Linked DNA regions of Mucilaginibacter gracilis. The protein of the gene in region 1 interacts with the protein of each later gene in a pairwise test. Links are inferred from orthologs where the notes say so. Each region holds a gene or a part of one and is shown on either strand. Other genes may lie near its edges.

What was found.
Region 2: the proteins of BDD43_RS08750 (region 1) and BDD43_RS13955 interact in binary tests that used the Escherichia coli proteins (3 or more experiments, as listed by UniProt). The link is inferred for Mucilaginibacter gracilis from one-to-one orthologs.

Annotation. Positions count from the first base shown.
Region 1 is NZ_RBKU01000001.1:2,022,260-2,039,399, reverse strand. The notes cover bases 7,141-10,488. They hold BDD43_RS08750 (2-oxoglutarate dehydrogenase E1 component), read right to left. Parts: upstream 10,164-10,488; coding sequence 7,341-10,163; downstream 7,141-7,340. Other genes in these bases: odhB (2-oxoglutarate dehydrogenase complex dihydrolipoyllysine-residue succinyltransferase), read right to left, coding at 7,141-7,319. Outside these bases: BDD43_RS08780 (CocE/NonD family hydrolase), read left to right, coding at 1-276; BDD43_RS08775 (M1 family metallopeptidase), read left to right, coding at 554-2,212; BDD43_RS08770 (head GIN domain-containing protein), read left to right, coding at 2,486-3,187; BDD43_RS08765 (ArnT family glycosyltransferase), read right to left, coding at 3,338-5,053; BDD43_RS08760 (DinB family protein), read left to right, coding at 5,162-5,617; more of odhB, read right to left, coding at 5,754-7,140; BDD43_RS08745 (DUF2264 domain-containing protein), read left to right, coding at 10,634-11,887; BDD43_RS08740 (DASH family cryptochrome), read right to left, coding at 11,918-13,375; BDD43_RS08735 (TetR family transcriptional regulator C-terminal domain-containing protein), read left to right, coding at 13,640-14,302; BDD43_RS08730 (ABC1 kinase family protein), read left to right, coding at 14,462-15,772; BDD43_RS08725 (SDR family oxidoreductase), read left to right, coding at 15,958-17,140. UniProt on the Escherichia coli protein: E1 component of the 2-oxoglutarate dehydrogenase (OGDH) complex which catalyzes the decarboxylation of 2-oxoglutarate, the first step in the conversion of 2-oxoglutarate to succinyl-CoA and CO(2).
Region 2 is NZ_RBKU01000001.1:3,232,166-3,239,443, reverse strand. The notes cover bases 4,244-7,193. They hold BDD43_RS13955 (ABC-F family ATP-binding cassette domain-containing protein), read right to left. Parts: upstream 6,707-7,193; coding sequence 4,781-6,706; downstream 4,244-4,780. Other genes in these bases: BDD43_RS13950 (EVE domain-containing protein), read right to left, coding at 6,785-7,193; BDD43_RS13960 (type IX secretion system plug protein), read right to left, coding at 4,244-4,623. Outside these bases: BDD43_RS13990 (dihydroorotase), read left to right, coding at 1-653; BDD43_RS13985 (hypothetical protein), read left to right, coding at 718-1,047; BDD43_RS13980 (thioredoxin family protein), read right to left, coding at 1,195-1,812; BDD43_RS13975 (TlpA family protein disulfide reductase), read right to left, coding at 1,823-2,308; BDD43_RS13970 (adenosylhomocysteinase), read right to left, coding at 2,353-2,700; BDD43_RS13965 (acyl-CoA thioesterase), read right to left, coding at 2,763-3,278; more of BDD43_RS13960, read right to left, coding at 3,364-4,243; more of BDD43_RS13950, read right to left, coding at 7,194-7,210. UniProt on the Escherichia coli protein: Genetic data indicate it may be involved in ribosome assembly or function.

The DNA.
Region 1 (17,140 bases):
GGCCGTTACCGCAAATCGTTCACCAACCCGCAGGCTATGGTTCCGGGCCAGGTAACCAACATTAACTACAACCTGCCCGATGTTGCCCACACCTTTAAAAAAGGGCACCGCATCATGATACAGGTACAAAGCTCATGGTTCCCGCTTGTTGATCGTAATCCGCAAAAATTTGTTGATATTTATAAGGCGAAGGATTCTGATTTCCAGAAGGCTACCATTAAAATATTTCATAATGATGCGGCAGCTTCGAGCGTAAAGGTAACGGTGTTGCAATAACCATAAAACAGTTCAGTTTCGAATTTTTAATAATAAGGGACAGAATATAAGTTTCAAGCATTGGGGTGGTGCGATTCCATCCCAACGGGAGGGTGCAGGGATGGGTTTATGCGAGAACAAGGCGAATAAACCCCTCCCTGCACCTTCACAGCCTAACGCACCCCTCCCCGAGGAGGGAATAAAAAAATCGTTTATCGTATGATGGACTTACGCTCAAGATTAGAATAAAAACATATTGGTAACAAATAACGAAAAGAGCATTTTTAAACAATACATAATGAAACTACACCGCCTTTTAACAACCGTATTTATTATAGGTACATGTGCCCTAAGTGCCCTGGCCCAACGCTCCCGCCCTGCATTTACCCATGCCGATAGCTTACGCGGCAGCACTACGTCGCCGCTGCGCACCTGTTACGATATTAATTATTACCACCTTGATGTTAAAGTTGATATCGACCAAAAAGCCATCAGCGGCAGCAATCTGTTCAAATTTACCGCCACTACCGATTTTAGTAAACTACAGTTCGACCTTTTTGCAAACCTCACCATCAACAACATTTTATACCAGGGCAAGCCATTGCCTTATACCCGCGAGTTTAATGCCGTGTTTGTAACCTTCCCAAAAACCATAGCCAAGGGAAGCAAAGAGCAGTTTACCGTTTACTACAGTGGCAAGCCAACCATAGCCAGCAATGCACCCTGGGATGGAGGCTTTGTTTTCGCTGCCGATTCGTTAGGTAAACCCTGGGTATCTACCGCCTGCGAGGGCATTGGCGCAAGCTGTTGGTGGCCAAATAAAGACCAGCTTTTTGACGAAGTAGACAGCATGATGATTAGCATTAGCGTGCCAAAAGGCTTAAAGGATGTTTCAAACGGCCGTTTACGCAAAACTACCGATTTAAAGGATGGATACACCCGTTTTGATTGGTTTGTTGCCAACCCCATTAACAACTACGATGTTTCGGTCAATATTGGCGATTACCAGCACATAGCCGATACCTACGATGGTGAAAAAGGCAAACTCACCCTGGATTATTGGGTATTGCCCGAGCATTTGGCAAAAGCAAAAAAGCAATTTGATGCTAACGTAAAACCTATGCTAAAAGCATTTGAGCATTGGTTTGGCCCATACCCCTGGTACCAGGATGGCTATAAACTTGTTGAAACGCATTATTTAGGTATGGAGCACCAAAGTGCCGTAACCTATGGTAATAAATTTCAAAACGGCTATTTAGGCCGCGACTTATCGGGAACGGGCTGGGGATTAAAATGGGACTTTATTATTGTTCACGAAAGCGGCCATGAGTGGTTTGGCAACAACATTACCGATAAAGATATTGCCGATATGTGGATACACGAAGGGTTCACCAACTACTCAGAGTCGTTATTTACCGAGTACTATTACGGCAAACAAGCCGGTCAGGAATATGTGCATGGCACACGCCGCGCCATCCGGAACGACGAACCCATTATTGGCACCTACAACGTAAACAAAGAAGGATCGGGCGATATGTATTATAAGGGCGGCAACCTGCTTAATATGGTACGTACCGTTATTAACGATGATGAAAAATGGCGACAAATACTGCGCGGATTAAACAAAACTTTTTATCACCAAACGGTAACCACCCCCGATATTATAAACTACATTAATCAGCAATCGGGTATGGATTTAACAACCATTTTCGATCAATACCTTCGCCACAAAAACATCCCTGTATTAGAGTTTAGGTTTGATAACGATAAAACCTACTGCCGCTGGATAGCCGATGTTAACGGCTTTACCATGCCGGTAAAAGTAAGGGCCAAAGGCGGCCAATACATTTATATATCGCCATCAACCTATTTGCGCCCCGTGAGCATGCCGGGCATCACTAAAGAAAATTTAGAGGTTGATACTTTTAACTATTACATAGGCGTATTGGTTGATTAACCCCCAGCTCCCTAAAGGGGGAGTAAAGTGTTTTCTGCGCCGTTAGGTGCAATATGCGGGTGTTTTTTTACCTGCATATTGCACCTAACGGCGCTTTTGCGCGGCGGTAATCAAAGAGTAGGCTAACATAGGCTCTCCCCAAGGGAGTTTTTTTTTAATAGCCCCTTTCAGCAAATTCAGGCAATAATCAAAACGGTTCGGCTTAATCTATTTTACTTTTCATGTAACCAAACCTATCTCGCGCGCGTCTTAAATAAAAAAACGGATACAATTATGAAATTACTGACCAAACTTTTATTTACAGCAGCCGCGCTGCTTTTTATAAATACAGCTTTTGCTGAAACCCAAAACAGGCACTTAACAGGTTTTAATGCCATACAGCTTTCCGGTTCGTACGATGTTTATATTACCCAGGGCGCAACCGAATCGGTAAATGTTGAGGCCCCGGCCAACGTGATTGATAAAATAATAACCGAGGTACAGGGCGGTGTTTTAAAAATATACAGCCGTAACGAGAATGGTTGGGGAAACTGGTTTGGCAGCAATAAAAAAATGGCAATTTACATTAACGCCAAAGATATTAACAGCATAGGCGTTTCAGGCTCGGGCGATGTTTTTTTTAAGGATGGCATCACCACCAATAGCCTAAAAATACGCATATCGGGCTCGGGAGATGTATTGGGCAAGGTGCATGTAAAAAACTTTGAAGCAGGCGTTTCCGGCTCCGGCGATTTAAAGGTTAGCGGCAGGGCCGATTACTCTAACATTACCGTATCTGGCTCGGGCGATGTTTCTGCACACGATTTAGCAACCGGCACCTCCATAGTTCACGTAAGCGGTTCGGGCGATGCTACGGTATACGCCAGCGAAAAAATCGACGCCTCGGTTTCCGGCTCCGGCGATATCCGCTATGCAGGTTCGCCTAAACAGGTTTCAACCTCAACACACGGTTCGGGCGATATACACCGCATGTAATAAATTTCAGCATTGATATAGTAAAAGCGGGCAATTAAAAGTTACCCGCTTTTTTTATGACTTCTGTTAAGTTAATAGTACTAAATCCTAAGTCAAAAGTTAGCTCATTCTTTTTTTGACTAAAGACTTGCGGCTAAACACTATCCGTCATTACTCTACCACCAAACTAATTACGGGGCTATTTCTCGATCCCGCGAAGGGTGTTGTACGGATAGAAAACAGCAGGTCGTACTTGCCTTTAACAAGCGGCGCCGTAAGGTGGAAAACATAATTGCGCTCATGCAGTTGCGAAATAGTGATGGTGTTAAAATCGGCACCAGCTAACTGCGTTCCCTTAATATTTCCCAACTGAAAAAAGCAGGCTTCCAAATATACCTGGTGAAGTTGCTTATCGTTACTAAAATCTAAATTGTGCGTGTACGGGTTGTTGATATTAATGCGGATATCTGTTTGCTGGCCGGGTTTTAATTTCATGGTTTTTACGGGCACATCAATATTTACCTTTTGATAGGTGCGCACATCGTTAACCCAAAGCGTGTACCATTTGAGGTTATACTCGTCAACTACCGAATCGGTAGTAAAGCCGGGTTCCCAGGCATCCTGCATATAATAGGCGCGCTTGTGCTGCATACTATCTTCAATGGGCCAGCTATCGTATTGTGTTTTACGGTAATAGCGCGAATCGTAAGATATGGCTTTAGCCGAATTACTGTAATAATTGTATTTAGATGGATCCTGAAAGCCGTCGCGAATAATGAGATAGTTATTGCCTATAATGCCGTGTACCTGCTGCGTCCAGTTACGGAACCCGAAATAACTTTTAAACTGCCCCACCTGCATCACAAACGGAAACTGAAATACCAGTGCCACCCGTATAAACAATATTAAAGCGATGTTAATGATAGATAGCCTGTAAAACCACTTTTGCGGCACTACCAATTGCTTAAAACTAATTAGCACCAGCATCATAAGGGGTACAAACGCAATAAGCGTCCAGTGCATTTGCACTTCGCCTTTTAAGGTTGTGGCCATAAAAAACAAAAAGGTGCCAATACAATTAACCACCAGCGTGCGCATAAAAACATCTTTAATTTTTACCTTAAAGGCGGCATAAAATAAAAACCAACCCACCAACGGCCCGGCCATTACCAACTGCCCAAGCGGATACAGGTAAGTAAATTCGGCACTGTATTGCTCGGCAGAACGGTCAACCAAATGGTATTTAAGCGATGGGTAGTTGTGGCTTATCTGCCATAAAACGTGTGGAATGTACAGCACCGCAGCCAGTACTGCAATAAGCCAAAAGGTTTTGCGGGTAAGTAGTTTTACATTGGCACACACGGTAAAACCAATAAGCAGCACACCATGATATTTACTGTATAGTAAACATGCTACTATTAACGCCAATATAAGAGCGAGCAACCAGGTGTCTTTTTCAATATATTTTTGATAGAAATAATAAAAAAGTACCGTAAAAAATAGCAGTGGCGAATCGGGCGTGGTAGTAAACCCATACATGTGGAAAATAAACAGGCTTGCTGCCACCAATATAAACCATTTGGCATCAACGGCATACCTTTTAAGTATGAGCCAGATAACGTACAACGAAGCCGAATTGGTTAGCACAGTTAACAGGCGCAAGCCTAATTCGTTGTGTATTAAACTATCGCCTATTTTAATAAAAACGGCCACCATTGGCGGGTGGTCAAAATATCCCCAGTCTAAAAACCGGGAATACATCCAGTAGTAAGCCTCGTCGCCGTGTACCTCAAGTGTGTACGATTGGATAAGGTTAAACGCCGTCCAAAATAACAGGAAATACCAGATGGGTTTGTTGGAAGGTGATATGGTTTTTGTTTCTTGCATTTGATATAGTAACTGCGAATTTATGCAACAGATCCGATAACTTTTAAAAAGTTGCCAAATCTAAATTCGCGGTAATTGTGTAATATTGCCTATCCAAATTACAAAGCAATGCTCAAATCTCTCGAAATTATATTAAAACCCCGCCTCAAGGTATTAGAAATTTTAGAACCATTAACCATTGAACAGTTAAACCATATTCCTACAGGTTTTAAAAACAACATAATATGGAACCTTGGCCATATGGTGGCCGCCCAACAAGGTATTTGCTACAAACGTGCAGGCCAGGATACAATTATAACCGATGAGTTTTTTAACAACTACAAGCCCGGTTCGAAACCCGAAAGGTTTTTTGATATGGCCGAATTTGATGAAATAAAACACCTTTTTACCTCAACACTAACACAACTGGAAGCACACCTGCAAACCGATATGTTTGCCAACTACCCAAGCTGGACAACCCGTTACGGTGTTACCCTAAACAACGTTACCGAAGCAGTGGCCTTTTTACCCTTTCACGAAGGTTTACATATTGGCACCGCTGTGGCTATGAGTAAGATTGTTTAATCAAAAACAGGTGATTCCGAAAGATACAGAGCTTTGCCAACTTTTAAAAAGTTGGCAAAGCTAAAAGCTCATTCCATAAAAAAACCCGGATAAACCGGGTCTTCATATTTTACTACCTTTTTAGGGGTCTGTGGGACTATACACCCAACAACAACCTTGCGGGATCTTCTAATAATTGCTTTACACGTACCAGGAAACTTACCGATTCGCGGCCATCAATAATGCGGTGATCGTATGATAGTGCGAGGTACATCATGGGGCGGATAACTACTTGGCCGTTTACTGCTACGGGGCGCTCAATAATATTGTGCATACCTAATATGGCAGATTGCGGCGAATTAATGATTGGGGTAGACATCATGGAACCAAATATACCACCATTGGTAATGGTAAATGTTCCGCCTGTCATATCCTCAATAGTTAATTTACCATCGCGGGCCTTACCGGCTAAAGCAACAACGGCCTTTTCAATTTCGGCAAGGCTCATATCGCCCGCATTGCGGATGATAGGAACTACCAAACCCTTAGGTGCCGAAACGGCTATTGATATATCTGCAAATTGGCTGTAAACAATTTCGTCGCCATCTATACGGGCACCTACTGCAGGCCAATCTTTAAGGGCCTCGCAAACAGCTTTGGTAAAAAACGACATAAAGCCTAAGCCTACGCCATGTTTTTCTTTAAACTTATCTTTGTATTTGCTGCGCAGTTCCATTATTGGGGCCATATCAACCTCGTTAAAGGTAGTTAACATGGCGGTTTCCTGTTTAACGGCAACCAGGCGCTTGGCTATAGTTTTACGCAACGAAGTCATTTTTTCGCGACGCTCAACTCTTGAGCCCACAGGTGCGGCAGGTTGTGCTGCTGGTGCGGGCTTAGCGCTAACGGCTTCCGGCTTAGGGCTTGCCTTCTGGGCGTTAAGCGCGTCTTCTTTGGTAATCCGGCCATCTACACCGGTACCGTTTACGCCTTTGGCATCAATGCCTTTTTCGGCTAATATTTTACCGGCTGCCGGTGATGGCGTGCCCGATGCATAAGTATTTTTATCGGCGGCTACCACTTGTGTAGCAGGCGTGCTTGCAGCGGCTGCTGCAACAGGTGCAGGTGCCGGGGCAGAAGCACCGCCACCGCTAATGCTGCAAACTACAGCACCAATTGGCAACACATCGCCTTCTTTGGCTATGGTTTTTAAGGTTCCGGCTTGCTCGGCGGTAAGCTCGAATGTGGCCTTGTCCGATTCTAATTCGGCAATAGCCTCATCCATCGCAACAGTGTCGCCATCCTTTTTTATCCAGCGCGATAAAGTTACTTCGGTGATAGATTCGCCAACAGGCGGAACTTTTACGTCAATCGCTTTTGCTTCAGATGCTGCCGGAGCTGGTGCTGCAACAGGTGCTGTTTTTTCTTCAACGGGTGCTGCTGGTGCTGCACTTGCTGCAACAGCTTGTGTTGCTGCTGCCGGTGCGCCTGCTTCTTCAATTGAGCATACTACACCACCTACGGGTATAACATCACCTTCTTTAGCAATAGTTTTTAAAATTCCGGCTTTTTCGGCAGTTAACTCAAATGTGGCTTTATCTGATTCTAATTCGGCAATCACTTCATCCATTTCAACCGTGTCGCCATCTTTTTTTAACCATTGCGACAAAGTAACTTCGGTAATTGATTCGCCTACCGGCGGAACCTTGATTTCTAAACTCATAATATTATTTAGTGTAACGTATTAATCGGCACTTGTTGTGGCCATTTTTTCGGCGGTCTTTTTAATCGATTCTTTTACCTCTTCTCCGGCAGGGGCACTAAAAGCCTTACTCACAATATACAACTGTTGCGATGTATGTTGTTTAGCATAACCGGTGGCAGTACTGCTGCTTTCCTTGCGCGAAATAACTTCAAGTTGTAACTCGCTTTTGCGGAACTTGCGGCACATATACGGCCATGCACCCATATTCTCGGGTTCTTCCTGCACCCAGAAAAATTCGGTGGCATTTACATATTTGGTTTTCACCTTTTGCATGGCAACCATTGGCGTAGGGTACAATTGCTCAATACGTACAATGGCTACATCTTTACGTTTGTCGGTTTGCTGTTTCTCTAACAAATCGTAATATATTTTGCCCGAGCAAAACAGAACGCGTTTAACGCTCTTTTCGGTCACAAAGCTATCCTCAATCAATTCGCGAAACTTGCCTTGGGTAAACTCTTCCATCGGCGATACACATTGCGGGTTACGCAGCAAACTCTTTGGTGTAAACACAATTAATGGCTTACGAAACTCGCGGTGCAACTGGCGGCGCAACACGTGGAAAAAGTTTGCAGGTGTGCTACAGTTTACAACCTGGATATTGCTATCGGCGCAAAGCTCCATAAAACGCTCAATACGGGCCGACGAATGCTCGGGACCCTGCCCCTCGTAACCGTGTGGTAATAACATTACCAAACCATTGCCACGTTGCCATTTGGTTTCGGCACTGGCTATGTATTGGTCAACTATAATTTGGGCGCCGTTATAAAAGTCGCCAAATTGCGCTTCCCAAATGGTTAATGCATTAGGGTCTGCCAAAGCGTAGCCATATTCAAAACCTAAAACACCATACTCTGATAGCAGCGAGTTGTAAACATCAAATTTAGCTTCGGTACCCAAAGTATTTAAGGGTGTATATTCCTCTTCCGAGTCTTCGAGCGTTAAAACAGCATGCCGGTGAGAAAACGTACCACGCTTAACATCCTCGCCGCTTAGGCGCACGCGGTGGTTTTCTTTCAGTAAACTTCCATAAGCAATTAACTCGCCCATGGCCCAATCAAAAACCTTGGTTTTTTTAACCATATTGCTACGGTCTTCAAAAAGTTTCTCTATTTTTTTAAAAAAATCTTTATCCTTTGGCAAAGTGGTTAACCCTTTTCCAATAGCCATAAATTCATCTTCGGATATCGAAGTATCAGGCGATGCATTCAATTCCTTTTCGTTGGCTATGTGTAAACCCTGCCACGCACCGCTATACATGGGCTTGCTTTCGGTAAACCGGTCTTCGGCCTTACTTTCGTCAAGCATGGTTTGCAGTTGCGCTTTAAAAGCCTTTTCTATTTCGGCAGCATAAGTTGCACCAACGCTTCCGTTTGCAATCAGTTTCTGGTTGTAAATATCACGCGGGTTAGCGTGCGATTCTATAGCTTTATACAGCAGCGGCTGGGTAAACTTAGGCTCATCGGCCTCGTTGTGCCCGTAGCGGCGGTAGCATAAAATATCAATAAATACATCTTCGTGAAAAGTTTGGCGGTATTCCATCGCCAAATTTATGGCGTAAGCCAAAGCTTCGGCATCATCTCCGTTTACGTGCAATACCGGCGATAACACAGTTTTGGCAACATCGGTACAATAGGTACTTGAGCGCGCATCTTTTGTGTTGGTTGTAAAACCTATTTGGTTGTTAATAACCAAATGGATTGTACCACCCGTGCGGTAGCCATCCAGTTTCGACATTTGCAAAACCTCGTAAACAATACCCTGGCCGGCAACTGCCGCATCGCCGTGTATTAATATAGGTGCAATTTTTTTATAATCGCCCTCGTATTTAAAATCAATTTTCGATCGTACCAAACCTTCAACAATAGGGTTTACAGTTTCCAGGTGCGATGGGTTGGGGCAAAGGCTCAGGTGAACTTTTTTGCCGTTAGTAGTTTCAATATCGTTTGAGTAACCAAGGTGGTATTTTACGTCGCCACCAAATGACGAATCGGCATCGTAGCTTTTACCCTGAAACTCCGAGAAAACCTCTTTGTACGATTTTTTCATGATGTTCACCAGCACGTTTAAACGTCCGCGGTGAGCCATACCAATCACAAATTCTTCGAGGCCCAAATCGGCACCTTTTTCAATAACCGAATCAAGAGCCGGTATCAAAGCCTCCGCGCCTTCTAACGAAAAACGCTTTTGGCCTAAAAACTTAGTACCTAAAAAGTTTTCGAATACAACGGCCTGGTTTAATTTATTGAGGATACGCTTTTTTTCGTCGGTAGAAAAAGTTGGCATATTGCGCACCTTTTCCATCCTATCCTCAAACCACTTCATTTTTATCGGGTTCCTAATGTAGCGGTACTCGGCACCAATAGCCTGGCAATAGGTTTGCTCAAGCATATCGTGTATATCACGCAGTTTGGCGGCTCCTAAACCAACTTCGGTTCCGGCGTTAAACACGGTATCAAGGTCGGCATCGCTCAGGCCAAAAGTTTCAAGCTCCTTACCTGGGAAATACTTGCGGCGCTCCCTAACCGGGTTGGTTTGGGTAAACAAATGACCACGGGCACGGTAGCCGTTAATCATATTGAGCACGTTAATTTCTTTTAAAATATGGTCGGGAGTGGCAGTGGTTGTAGCCTGGGTTGCGGCCCCGCTAACAGAAGCCCCTTGCGCGTTTTGACCAAAATCAAAGCCTTCAAAAAACTTTTGCCACCCGTAATCAACAGATTCAGGGTCTTGTTTGTAAGCTTCGTGAAGTGAGTCGATATAGGCTGCGTTGTCGATATTTAGATAACTGAGACGATCCATGAAAATATAAATCAGTAAAACACTGCAAAATTAAAACATAAAAGCCACAAAAAGGAAATATCTTTAATTAAAGTGAATTGTTTTTACGCAAACGATGCCGGGGGAAAAGAATCAAGATGCGAGATGCAGAAATCAAGATGAGAATTACCTGCTTTTTGGGTAGTACGTTAACACACAAACACCTACTCAGGCTTTACTCGTGATGGAAGGTTTTGTGCAGATACGCTTTAACATGCGAAACCCCTTCGATAGCCAGGGCTATCAAACCAATAATTAAGGTATATTCTTCAAAGGAGTTCACAAGTTGGTTTGGTTATACAAATATATAACTGTTTTGCTATTTAAATATTGTTTTAAATGCCTAATATTTATAGTGTACTATTCACCAAAGCATTTCTCATAAATTTAGTAGCCCTTTTGCATTGCTTTAATTTACTTTTTTACTTTTGGGTAGTTAACTACCTGTTTAAATGAAAACAAAAATACATTTGGTTGCTGTGTGCTTTGTAATGTGCTTGTTACCCTACTTTATAACCCAAGCTCAACCAAAAAACACAGAAGCGGCTACTTCAACCCTACCCGATAGGCAATATTGGCTTAACCAGTTAGATAAAATGGTTAAACCGGTTTTAATGAGCCTTGCCCACGACAGCTTAAAAATAGTAATGCCCCAAATAGTATCTAAACATACAGATAACCGCGAAACCCGTTTAAAAGTAATGTATGTTGAAGTATTGGGCCGCGTATTAAGCGGCATAGCACCCTGGCTGCAACTGGAAGGCGGCCAGGCTAAAGAAGTGGCACTAAGGCAACAATACCGAAAATGGGCTATAGAGGGCTTAACCCATGCGCTGGACAGCAACTCGCGCGATTTTATGCGCTTTGATATTAGCGGCCAGCAACTGGTTGATGCTGCCTATATTTCGGATGCATTCATTCGCGCGCCATGGCTTTGGCAGCACCTGGGTAAAAACGAGCAGCGTTTATTAGTTAACTCTATTAAAGTAACACGGCAATTTAGGCCGCCTTTTTCTAATTGGTTATTGTTTTCGGCCATGAACGAGGCCTTTTTATGCAATTTTGGTTTTGATTACGATGTGGTACGTATTGATTATGCCATACGCCAATTAGAACAATGGTACGCCGGCGATGGCATGTACACCGATGGCGAATACTTTGCCTACGACTACTATAACAGCTACGTTATACACCCTTTTTTAACTACCGTGGTTGATGTTATAGGTAAAAAAACCAACGCTTATCAAACCATTGCCGAGAAAATTAAAAAACGTAACGAGCGGTATGCTATTATACAGGAGCGGTTAATTAATACCGATGGCACTTACCCGGCAACGGGCCGTTCTATAGTTTACCGCGGTGCGGCATTTCATCACCTTGCCGATATGGCCTGGCGTAAAGCATTGCCCCAGGCACTAAGTGCAGCACAGGTGCGCTGCGCACTCACCGCAGTAATACGTAAAACGCTGCAAAGCCCCACTACTTATTTAAACGGCTGGCTAACCATTGGCCTTTACGGCTCGCAGCCAGACCTGGCCGACTTTTACAATAACCAGGGGAGTTTATACATATGCACCAATATTTTTTTACCATTGGGATTGCCCGATAGTGATGCCTTTTGGGCAGATGCACCACAAAAATGGAGTTCGCAAAAAATATGGGGTGGCGAAAACTTTTTGAACGACCACAGCGAAGATATAAGGTAACTTGTATTTAACCGCCCAGGGGCTACAAATTTAGGTTGATACTGTGGCACCCCTGTCGTTTACAGATGGCCAAACCGGGTCGATAATTAATTGGGGATAATCAACCCCCAGCTCCAATTTATAGGCGTTTAGCTCGTTAGGGGTTAAAAAAAATGGCGTTTGCACCAATTTGGCAGGTATAAGCGCCAAGGCAGGTATCCAGGTTTTAACATACTCGCCTTTAGGGTCGTACTCGGCGGCCTGCTTAATCACATTCAGGTGGCGGTTCTCGCGCGGGTCGTTACCAACGCCGGCTACATAGGCCCAGTTGCCCCAGTTACTTGCCGGCGAGTAATCAATCAGTTTTTCTTCAAAATAAGCGGCCCCTCTTGTCCAGTTCACCTTTAAATCTTTCACCAAAAAGCTGGCCACGTTTTGGCGGCCACGGTTGCTCATAAAGCCGGTGGCATTTAATTCGCGCATGTTGGCATCAATAAAAGGTACACCGGTTTCGCCAGCTTTCCATTTTTCAAAAAGTTCATTTTGGTCGGGCGCTATTTCCGGAGCTTCACCCTTAAAGCCACCAACTTTAAAAAACTGGTTGCCGTATTTTTTAAACATAAACCTAAAATAATCGCGCCAAAGCAATTCAAAAACAAGCCAGTAGGTCGAGTCGTTTGCACCCCTGTCGTGCTCATAACGCTTAACTTCCCAGTAAACCTGCCGCACACTAAGGCAGCCTACCGATAGCCAGGGCGAAAATTTTGACGAATACCCCGCCCCCAGCAAACCATTTCGGGTTTGTTTGTAAGTTTTAAGTCTGTCGGTATCCCAAAAGTATTGTTGCAGGTGTTTTAACGCTTCGGTTTCGCCGCCTTTAAAACGCATAACGGCCCGGCAATCGTCAACAGGTTCTTCAAAACCCAATTGTTGCAGTGTTGGCAGTTCGCCAGCATCATCAATTGCGGGTATGCTTATGGCACCGGGTGTTTCAAAGCTGTTACGTATATTACTGTCGCGCTCCACCTTTTTACGAAACGTGGTAAAAACATCCGGAATATCCTTTATCGGGAACGGCAAATCTTCTTTGTGGTAAAAAGTATGGCCTATAAAATGTTTAAGGTTAAGTTTGTTTTTCCAGAGGGCGGCTTCAACTTTTGATGATATGTTGGTTTCTTCAAAAGCAACTTCGCGGTGGTGGTAAACTTCGGTTACCTGGTATTGCCCGGCAAGCTGGGTTATTATATCTACCGGGTTGCCGGTGCGTATAATTAACTCGGCCCCATGCTCGCGCAGGGTTTGGCGCAAATCGGCAACAGCCTCCAGTAAAAAACGGGCCCTAAAATTGCCGGTTTTTAGTGTGCCGTAATGCGTGGCTTTAAAATAAAACGGATCAAAACAATACACCGGCAAAATTTTATCGGCCTTGCGTATAGCCTCCAATAAGATTTCGTTATCGTGTATGCGAAGATCGTTCCTAAACCAAACCAGTATTATTTTTTCGCTCATGCTTAAATTACAACCGAAGATACCCTTAAAAAAGGGTCGCACGTAAAATTGCGAATTTTTTATTTTTTATGCACACTGCTTTGCATTATTTGACATCCTTTAAACATTTCGCCCTGTTTTTGCGAGTATTAGTGCCCAACATTGTTTTATAACACCCGGCTGACAAAATTAAGCGCCCCAACTAGCATAAAGCTTTAAGGTTAACGTTATACTTGCAAACTGTTTCTCAGCAGCTTACCGCCAACCATTAATCATTAAAATAACATGAGCACCAAAAACACAAAAAAAATGGTTACTAAACAAAGCATCCAAAACGCCTATATCGACTATGTTTTAACCGAGGGCGAACAACCCAAATCTGTTTACATATTTGCCCGTAACAATGAAATGGAAGAACAGGAGTTTTACCAGTTTTTTGGATCGTTTGATAGCATTGAGCAAAGCGTGTGGACAGATATGGGCGCTAAAACCATTGCCGAAATTAAAACACAGGAAGTTTGGGCGCAATATTCATCGCGCGAAAAGGCTTTATCGTTTTTTTACAGCTTTTTTGAACTTGCTAAAAGCACCCGCAGTTTTGCCAATTACAGTGCAAAAAAAATAAGTAAAGGTTTTTCAACCCCAAAAGTATGGCAGGGCCTTAAAAATGAGTTTGAAGCTTTTGCCGCAGCAATTTTACAGGATGGCATTGAAAGTGGCGAACTAACCGATCGTAAATTTTTTGCCGATAAGTATAAAGATGCCCTTTGGCTTCAATTTGTATTTGTGCTTAACTTTTGGCTCAACGATATATCGGCCGGGTTTGAAAAAACCGACGAAGCCATAGAGAAAGGCGTAAATGTAACGTTCGATCTTTTCCAACGCTCCCCAATTGATAATTTGCTTGATTATGGCAAGTTTCTAGCTAAAAACGGGGTTAAAATGTAGTTAAGAGGTTGTTATTGGGGTATTGAGTTAATAAGTTTATTGAAGGTGATACTTCATCATAACTTATCGGCCTATTAACTAATTGCTTTTTAGCGATTAGTTAATAGCATTTTCCCTAATAACTATTAACTCAATAACACAACAACTATACACACTCAAATGAAAGAACAAAACAGCATACCAACCACCAAAGTACAGCGTTCGGCAAAGTTTGTTAGTACCGGGTTTAAAATTGGTGGTAACTATATTAAACACTATTCAAAAAAGCTGTTTAATCCCGAAATGAATAACGACGAGCTTAACCTGGATAACGCTTCGGATATTTACGAATCGTTAAGCGAGTTAAAAGGCAGTGCCTTAAAGGTTGCCCAGATGTTGAGCATGGATAAAAACCTGTTGCCTAAAGCTTATACCGATAAATTTTCGCTTTCGCAATACAACGCGCCGCCGCTTTCGGGGCCGCTTATTGTGCAAACCTTCAGGAAAATGTTTGGCAAAACGCCCGAACAGATTTACGATAAATTTGAATTACGATCAACCAACGCGGCCTCTATAGGCCAGGTACACCGTGCCGAACTGAATGGCAAAAAACTGGCGGTAAAAATTCAATACCCCGGCGTAGGCGATTCCATATCGAGCGATTTAAAGTTGGTTAAACCCTTTGCATTCCGCCTTTTGGGCATGAGCGAGCGCGAACTTGATGTTTACATGAACGAGGTTGAAGAACGCCTTGTTGAAGAAACCGATTACGAACTGGAAGTACGCCGCTCTATCGAGTTCTCCGAGGCTTGCGCGGGTTTAAACAATTTGGTTTTCCCGGAGTATTTTCCCCAATTATCCGGCAAACGGGTAATTACCATGAGTTGGATTGATGGCATGCACTTAAAAGAATTTTTGGCAACCAACCCATCGCAACAATTGCGCAACCAGATAGGCCAGGCCATGTGGGATTTTTACAACTTTCAACAACACGAATTACGCGCCGTACACGCCGACCCGCACCCCGGCAATTTTTTAATAACTCCCGAGGGCAAACTGGGCATTATTGATTTTGGCTGCATTAAAGAACTTCCGGATGACTTTTATTACCCCTTCTTCTCCACCACCTCAACCGACTTGCTGGAAAACAAAGAAGAAACCCTAAAAGCCTTCCGCCAGTTGGAAATGATAAACGCTAAAGATACGCCCCAGCAAATTGAGTTTTATTACACTCAGTATAAAGAGATGATAAGCCTGTTTGCCCAACCCTACATGACAGGCTCGTTCGACTTTGGCGAAAATGCCTTTTTTGATAACCTATACAGCTTTGGCGAAAAAATAGCCCGCATGCCCGAGTTTAAACAAGCCCGCGGCGTTAAACATTTTATATACGTTAACCGCACCAACTTTGGCCTCTACAATATTTTGCACGAACTAAAAGCTGAAGTAAAAACCGATACCTTTAAACCGCATGTGCTGTTGGAGTATTAATTTTTATTCTGTTAATGTTATACACTTGTGTATAGCATTAACAGAATAAAATAATTTAGATTCTGCCGCTCAAAAAAAGTAAAACAAGGTTATTAATGTTTTATGATGACGTTGTTTTTTGCCTAGGTTTAATACATCACAAACATATTTAAAACACCTTACACAATTCCGATGTTGCATTATATATGAAGGTGTTGATTACAGGTGCTAACGGATACATAGGCACGCGTTTGCTGCCGGTTTTGCTTGAAAAAGGTTATGATGTGGTATGCCTTGTGCGCGATAAGCGCCGGTTTAAAGAAAAAAGCGATTTTGGCGATAAAGTAACTATTATTACCGGCGACTTGCTTAAAGAAACCAGCATACAAGCCTTCCCTACAGATATTGATGCCGTTTATTACCTCGTTCACTCCATGACGGGGAATGCCGAGTTCTCGCAGCTCGAAGCACTTTCGGCACACAACTTTGTGCATGCGCTTGATAAAACCAACTGTAAACAAATTATTTTTTTAGGCGGTATTGCCAACGACGATAACCTATCCAAACACCTCCAGTCGCGCCAGCACGTTGAAGACATTTTGAGCGAAGCCAAAGCACCGCTCACTGTTTTAAGGGCCGCTATAGTTATCGGCTCGGGCAGTGCATCTTTCGAAATTATCCGCGATCTGGCCGAGAAACTCCCCGTGATGACGGCCCCGCGCTGGGTAAAAACCCGTTGCCAGCCCATAGCTATCCGCGATGTGCTAGGCTACCTTGAAGGCGTTTTGCTTAACCCAAAAACCTTTAACCAAACCTTTGATATTGGCGGGCCCAATATATTGAGCTTTAAAGAGATGCTGCTCACTTATGCCCGTGTGCGCAAACTCAAGCGCAAAATTATTATCCTACCCTTTTTATCTACCAAAATATCATCATACTGGCTATACTTTGTAACATCCACCAGTTATTCGCTGGCGCAAAGCCTGGTTGATAGCATGAAAAACGAAACCATTGTAAAAGACAACCGCATAAAAGATATTATCCCACGCAAGTGCCTAACTTATGAGGAAGCACTTAACCTGGCCTTTGTTAAAATAGAGCAAAACTCCATTGTATCCAGTTGGAAGGATGCCTTAAACCTGGGCTACCTGCAAACCGATTTTATGGACCAGATTAAGGTACCGCAAAATGGCACCGTGGAGTTTAAAGTTGATATTCCGTTTACCGAAAACAGCGATACCGTACTCAACAACATTTGGAGCATTGGCGGCAACCGCGGCTGGTATTATTGGGACTGGATATGGAACCTGCGCGGTTTTATTGATAAAATAGCGGGCGGCGTGGGCTCAAGGCGCGGGCGCACCAGCAACACCAATATTGCCCCCGGCG
Region 2 (7,278 bases), 1.2 Mb from region 1 along the record:
TGCATATCCTGCATATCTCCACCGAAAGGGAAACGCATTTATTTGACAACAGCATCCCGCTAAAGGATAAAAAAATTACTGCCGAGGCGTGCGTACACCACCTTTGGTTTAGCGATGCTGATTACGAAACTAAAGGCAACCTGATAAAATGGAACCCGGCGGTTAAAACCCTCGCCGACCGCGATGCTATTTTAGCCGCTTTGCTGGATGGCCGTATTGATATTATTGCTACCGACCACGCGCCACATACCGCAGAAGAAAAGTCAAAAACATACTTAGAAGCACCATCCGGCGGGCCATTGGTACAACACGCCTTACCCGCCGTTTTAGAAATGCACCACCAAGGCAAGCTAACCTTAGAACAAGTGGTTGAAAAGATGGCCCACAACCCCGCTATATGTTTTAATGTACAAAAACGCGGCTTCATTCGCGAAGGCTATTGGGCCGATTTGGTTTTGGTGAACCTCAACCTGCCCTGGACGGTTAATAAGCAAAACATCCTATACAAATGTGGCTGGAGCCCATTCGAAGGGCAAGAGTTTCGCTCAAACATTACGCATACTGTGGTATCGGGTAATTTGGTTTATGAACGCGGGAAGTTGTTTGACGAGATTATGGGGCAGAGGCTAACCTTTGGTGCATATCGGCTATGAGCCTTTGGATAATTGATTAAACTTATTTAAGTTTGATTACCAATACATTAAAAACCAAATTAACATGAAAAAGTACCTTTTATTATTTGTGATGGCGCTATCAATGAGTGCCGCCTTTGCAATAAACAAAATTGGCGACGGGCCAACACTAACAGGTTACATTGGCGATGCCATGTGCGCTGCTAAAGGCAAAGCCAACACGGCAGAGCATGCCGCATGTGCAGCCAAATGCATTAAAGGCGGATCGGCAGCGGTGCTGGTTGTTGGCGATAAAGTTTATAAAATATCCAACCAAAAAGAGGTAACCAAATATGCCGGCAAAAAGGTAACCGTAGAAGGCAAAGTTACCGACGACACTATTGAAGTTACCAAAGTAACCGAAGTAAAGGCATAATTTGTTAATGTGCAGATGAGTAAATGTGCAGGTGTGCAGATTTACTTTTTAATAATGATATAAACGATAGAGGCGATGTGGTTTTTGCCACATCGCCTCTATTTATTAATTTGCACACTTGCACATTAACTCATTCGCACATTTAGATCACGCTCCTTTTTTCCACTTAATTGAGCAGCCAATGGCCTTAGTAGTATTGGTTTCAATAGTTTTACTAATTAGCAGGGCGTTAACTGCGGCTTCAACATATTTAATGCGCGCAGGGTTTGTTCCTTCGGTATCGTTATCAATAGCACCTATGTATTTTACCACATTACCTATTGTTGTTCTTTGCAGCACGTAAACATGTGGCGTTGCCTTAGCACCGTAGGCACGGGTTACATCCTGAGTTTCGTCAATAGTATACGGAAAGGTGTATTTCTTCTCGGCAGCAAGCTTTTTCATATTGTCGAATGAGTCTTGTGGTTCGCTCACCGGGTCGTTAGGGCTAATAGCAATAACCGGGTAGCCTTTAGGCGCATACATTTTATCAAGGTCCATAATGCGGCTTTCGTAAGCTTTGGCATATGGGCAATGGTTGCAGGTAAATACCACAATGTAACCCTTTGCCGATTTATAATCGGCCAGCGATACCATTTTACCATCAACATTTTTCAGTTTAAAATCGGCAGCAACATCGCCAACTTTGTAACCCGTGTTATCTGCTGTTTTAAAAGCTGTTAAACCGATAGCGGCAAACAGCAATACGGCCAAAATTTTTTTCATGATTTTTTTGTTATTTATTGGTTTGGTATAATTTATTTAATTCGTTAAAAGTAAACTCCCGCTCATAAAACTCACGGAAATGTTTTTTTGTATTGACCACTAAAGTACCCGGCAAAGCTCCACTCCATTTTTTATCAATAGCATCAATAAAGTCCTGGTCGCTGGGCTTGTCAGCCAAATATACTTCGCTTATCAACTTACGCGTTTTGGCAAAAGCATTAACCTCGTTTAGTTTCGATTTAAAATCCATACTTATCAACAACACTTTTACCGGCTTGTTTTTGTAAGCCTGCTGTAGCTCATCGAAATTTGGCAATTCCTTAACACATGGGCCGCACCAGGTTGCCCAAAAGTTAACTATATAAACCGTATCGGGGTTGCTTACCCTTTTTTCCAGTTGTTGTATATTGAGCAAATGCACAGTTTTGCTTTGGGCCACTGCACAAAGGCTAACTAATGCAAACAGTATAGTAAAAACAGATGCCTTATAATTCATTTTGTAATTTAAACGCTGGCTTTGCGCATTTATGTTGCTATTTACTAAAACTTGCCGAAAAAATTTGAAATATCAAAGTAAATATCAAGCGCCACGCCCTCGGCATTAATAATGTGTAAAATGTCGTAAGGCTTTTTATTGCGATAGCTTAACGTTTGCCCCTTTACCCTACTGTTTGGATAATTGTTTTTTATCCATAAATACTCTGCCGGGTTGCCAGTACGCTCGCTAGTTTCGGCAATTACAATCGCTCTATCAAACGACGAACCATCCGCAAGTTTACTTTTTACGGCAACTGTATCCTTTTTTTGTTTTGTAGTATCTATAGTTTGTGCATGGCCAAACGCAAATACACCTGCTATTATTAAAACAGTTAAGGCAAGCTTCTTCATAAATTGCATGCAATAGTTTAACTATATAAATATCGCAATTGTATTACTTAAAAGCAATATGGCTATGCTTTAAAAAACAACGCTTTAAGTTCGGTGGCGTCTTCGGCTTTCATACGGCCTGCTAAAACCAAACGCAATTGGCGGCGGCGCAATGCACCGTCAAAATACATCAAATCCTCCTCTGTTTGGGGTATCAGTTCGGGCACGGGCACTACACGGCTATCACCATCCAGGGCAACAAAGGTATAATAAGCTTCGTTGCTCTTCACTTTAGTACCCGATGGTATATTTTGCGCCCAAACATCCAGCCTAACCTCAACCGACGTATTAAACGCCCGCGTTACCTTCGATTCGATACTGATAACATCGCCCAGTTTAACCGGATGTTTAAACGATACCGTATCTACCGACGCAGTTACCACAATACGGTTACAATGTTTTTGAGCAGCAATTGCGGCGGCAATATCCATCCAGTGCAGCAGACGCCCTCCCATTAAATTATTTAGCGTGTTGGTATCGTTGGGTAATACCAGTTCATTCATAATGGTATGCGAATCTTGCGGAGATTTTGGAGTCATTCGGCAAAAGTAATTGTTTTAACAACTATGTTAAGACAACCACCAAAATAACCCGGCGACAGAATACGTTTTTGGTTTTGAGTAGTCACCGTTTCGTTGTATTCAATAACGTATAGCCAACCAACTCTTCATACCGCGCACCGGGCCGGCGGAAGTAAACCAATATCTGATAATCATTCTCCGTTTCGTAGTACGACCCTTCAAATGCAATTTCATCCGGCACTTTGGTATTTTTATCTATCCAAATGTATTCGTAATCATATACACCTTGTTTTAAGTACAAGTCGGTATAAAAGCGAGCTCTGCCGCTGTCAAACTGCATTTTGCTTTGCTCGTTGAGTTCAAAATTATTAAACTTACCGACAATATAAGCCGCACCATCGTTATCGTTTTTATTACCTGCCAAACTAAAATAAACATGCACGTAATCGGCATCAATCTTAGGGTTTTGGCCATCCTGGTTCAGGATATAAAAATTTCCGTTATTATCGTATTGAAACGAATAAGCTGATTGATTGCGGTTAGGATCGCCCAATAAAATTACCGTATTTGCCGTATCTCGAAAGATGCGCCCTACCCTATCCGAATTCAGTTTAAGTGATCGCAGGTCGAAATGCCTAAACTCATTGCCTCCGGCAAAATCATTAGTATTCACATCATTGTAAATCAACTGGCTACCGCGTATATTGGCGGGTTGGGTGTTCATTTGAGCTTTATCTGTACGCCCGTTTTGCAGCACCAGTGCGCGAATATCGGTATTGGGGTTTTGCACCAGCAAACCGCCGTAATTAACGTTAAAATTTATTTTTTGATTGCTTTGCCGCAGCGCGTTATTATTTGATGGCTGTACACTGGCACTAATGCTAACCTTAGAATCGAGCACATAAAAACGGCGGGTTAGTACCATTTTATTCACATCGCCATCAATATAAACCTTGAGCAAATAATTGCCAGACAGTTTGGGAATGATGCTTTGGTTGGGGAAAGTAACTTCGTAATGGGTATATTTTTGAAAAGTATTGCTGGAATAGCGATAATCGGTTATGCGGTCGTCGGTAAAGCTTTGCAAGTATTCCGTTGGCGATAGTTGCGATGGGTTCCAGTTGGCATCGCAATGCTGTATGGTGTAGTTTAAATACCTTGTGCCGCCCTTTAAATCGTCGAAGGCCAGCAACAATACGTCGCTCGATTTTAAATTGATAACCGGGAACGATTGTGCCTTGCTGGTATTGTAAAACTCAACCGATTTGATGCCGGGCAGGTAAACCCGATCATCATAGGTTACCTGGGCCAAGGTGCTCGCCTTGATGAAAAACAAGATGAAGAATAACTGGATTTTTATCATGCGAGTTCGTCAATTCTTTCACTGCGTAACTATGAAAAACTAAAAATTTGTCATTGCGAGCGATAGCGTGGCAACCGCACGTAGAACAGCGAACTACCAGGGCAAATATGCCACCTGAGCGGTTGCTTCGTCCCTCGCAATGACATTTTTTATTGGCCTAAGCTTCCAGTTCTAATATTTGCCCGGCTAAAGTTTCCCACTCATCCTGTACTTTTTTAAGTTCAGCCTTTTTTTGTTGGTAAGAGGCGTTTACTTCCTTAGATTTTGCTGCATCATTATAAACACCACTTTCGGCCAGTTTGGTTTCCAGTTGCTTTACCGCTGCTTCAAGTTCGGCAACCTTTTCTTCCATTTTGGTTAAATCCTGGTTCAGCTTTTTTAACTGTTTTGATTTATCTTCGGTTGGCTGTTGCTGTTTAACAGGTTCGGGCTTTTTCTCTTCCTTTTTAGGCTGAGGCGCAGGCGTAGCAGCCTTTGGCTCCAGTTTACGTTTTGCCTGCCAGGCGTCGTACTCGGCATAGGTACCGGGGTAAATTTTGATCTTTTGATCTTCAATAAACCATATCTTATTGGCAACATTATCTAAAAAATACCTATCGTGGCTAACCACAATAAAAGTACCCTCAAATTGTAACAAAGCCTGTATCAATATATTTACCGATGCAATATCCAAGTGGTTGGTGGGCTCATCCAGTATTAAAAAGTTGGCGTCGGCGGTAAGCGCCTTGGCCAAAGCCACGCGCGATTTTTCGCCACCCGATAGTACTTTTATCTTTTTAAACACATCATCGCCAGTAAACAGGAACGAACCCAGGATAGAGCGCAGTTCGGTATCCGTCATTTTTGGTGCAAATGCCTGCAACTCCTGCAATATCTCGTTCTCCAGGTGTAACGATTCTAACTGATGCTGCGCGAAAAAAGTTTCGGTAACGTTATGGCCGGTAGTCATTTTACCTTCAAAATTCCTATCGGCATCGGCCACAATACGCAACAAGGTTGATTTACCCTTACCGTTTGCACCAATTAAAGCAATTTTATCACCTTTTTCAATTACAGCTTCGGCATCATCTAAAATATCTATGGCAGGGTATTTTTTGGTGATATTCTCTAAAGTTATCACGTGCCTGCCAGATTGCTTGGAGAAACGGAAACTAAAGTTAACCTCGGGGTTATCATCATCAACATCTTCAACACGCTCCAGTTTATCCAACATTTTAATACGCGACTGCGCCATTTTTGCTTTGGATGCCTTAGCACGGAAACGCTCAATTAGCTTCTCTTCCTGCTTAATTTTAGCTTGCTGGTTTTTAAACTCGCCTTTTTGTATCTCGCCACGCAAAGCTTTTTCTTCCAGGTAGAAGGAGTAATTACCCGCATAAACGGTAAGCTTACCCTTGCGCGACTCAACTGTGCGGTTAATAACCTTGTCTAAAAACCACCTATCGTGCGATACAATAACTACCGCACCTTCAAACGATCTCAAATAATCTTCCAGCCATTGTATCGATGGTAAATCAAGGTGATTGGTAGGCTCATCCAGCAATAAAATATCCGGAGCCTGTAAAAGTATTTTAGCCAGCATTACCCGCATACGCCAGCCTCCCGAAAAGGTAGCTAACTTGCGGTGGGTATCAGCTTCGGTAAAACCTAAACCGGCTAAAATTTCGTGGGCCTTATATTCAATATTGTAACCATCTAAGGTTTCAAACTCTACTTGTTTGTCGCTTAGTTTATGCAATAAATCTTCCGAGTAATCGGTTTCCAGTTTTTGCAGCAAAGTTTCAATTTCGGTATGCAATTGATTTTGGCGTTCAAAGGCCTCCATTGCCACGTGCAGTATGCTTTTATCTGATGCGTACGACAGCAGATCCTGGTTAAGGTAACCCATAGCCAGGTCCTTAGCTTTTGATATGGTGCCCGATGTAGGTTTATAGTCGCCTACAATAATTTTCAATAAAGTGGTTTTTCCGGTTCCGTTGGCGCCAATCAGGCCAATTTTCTCACCGGGTTTAATATGCCAGTTGGCTTCATCGTAAAGGGCCCTTGCACCAATCTCGAACGTAAGGTTATTAATCGCAATCATTTGCCGCAAAGGTACGTATTTGCCCCCTAACCCCCTAAAGGGCGAACACAATTTTACAAATTACTGCATTTGAACTGTTTATAAGGTTTGAGGATTGCCCAACTCTAATATCCTGTCAAACTCTTCCTGTTTTAGCAGCATTACCGATAAGCGGCCCTGGCGCACCAAACTAATGTTAGCCAATTGCGGGTCGGCTTTAATGGTTTCGAGCGTTACTGCTTTTTTCAAGGTCTCCACGGGCGACAAATCAACCACTACCCAGTTTTTATCATCGGTAGTAGGGTCCTGGTAGCTTTCTTTTACAACTTTGGCTATTCCCACCACCTCCTTACCATCGTTACTATGGTAAAATAAAACCAAATCGCCTTCGCGCATATCGCGCAGGTTATTACGCGCCTGGTAATTACGAACGCCATCCCAAAAGGTGCGGCCATCCTGATTAAATTTTTCCCAGCTATATTTTACAGGTTCACTTTTTACGAGCCAAAAGGATGTGTTTTTCATATCGTAAAGGCTGTTTTTAGGGGTTCAGGTGTCAAAAAAGGTGTCAAAAAAGGTGTCAAAATCATATA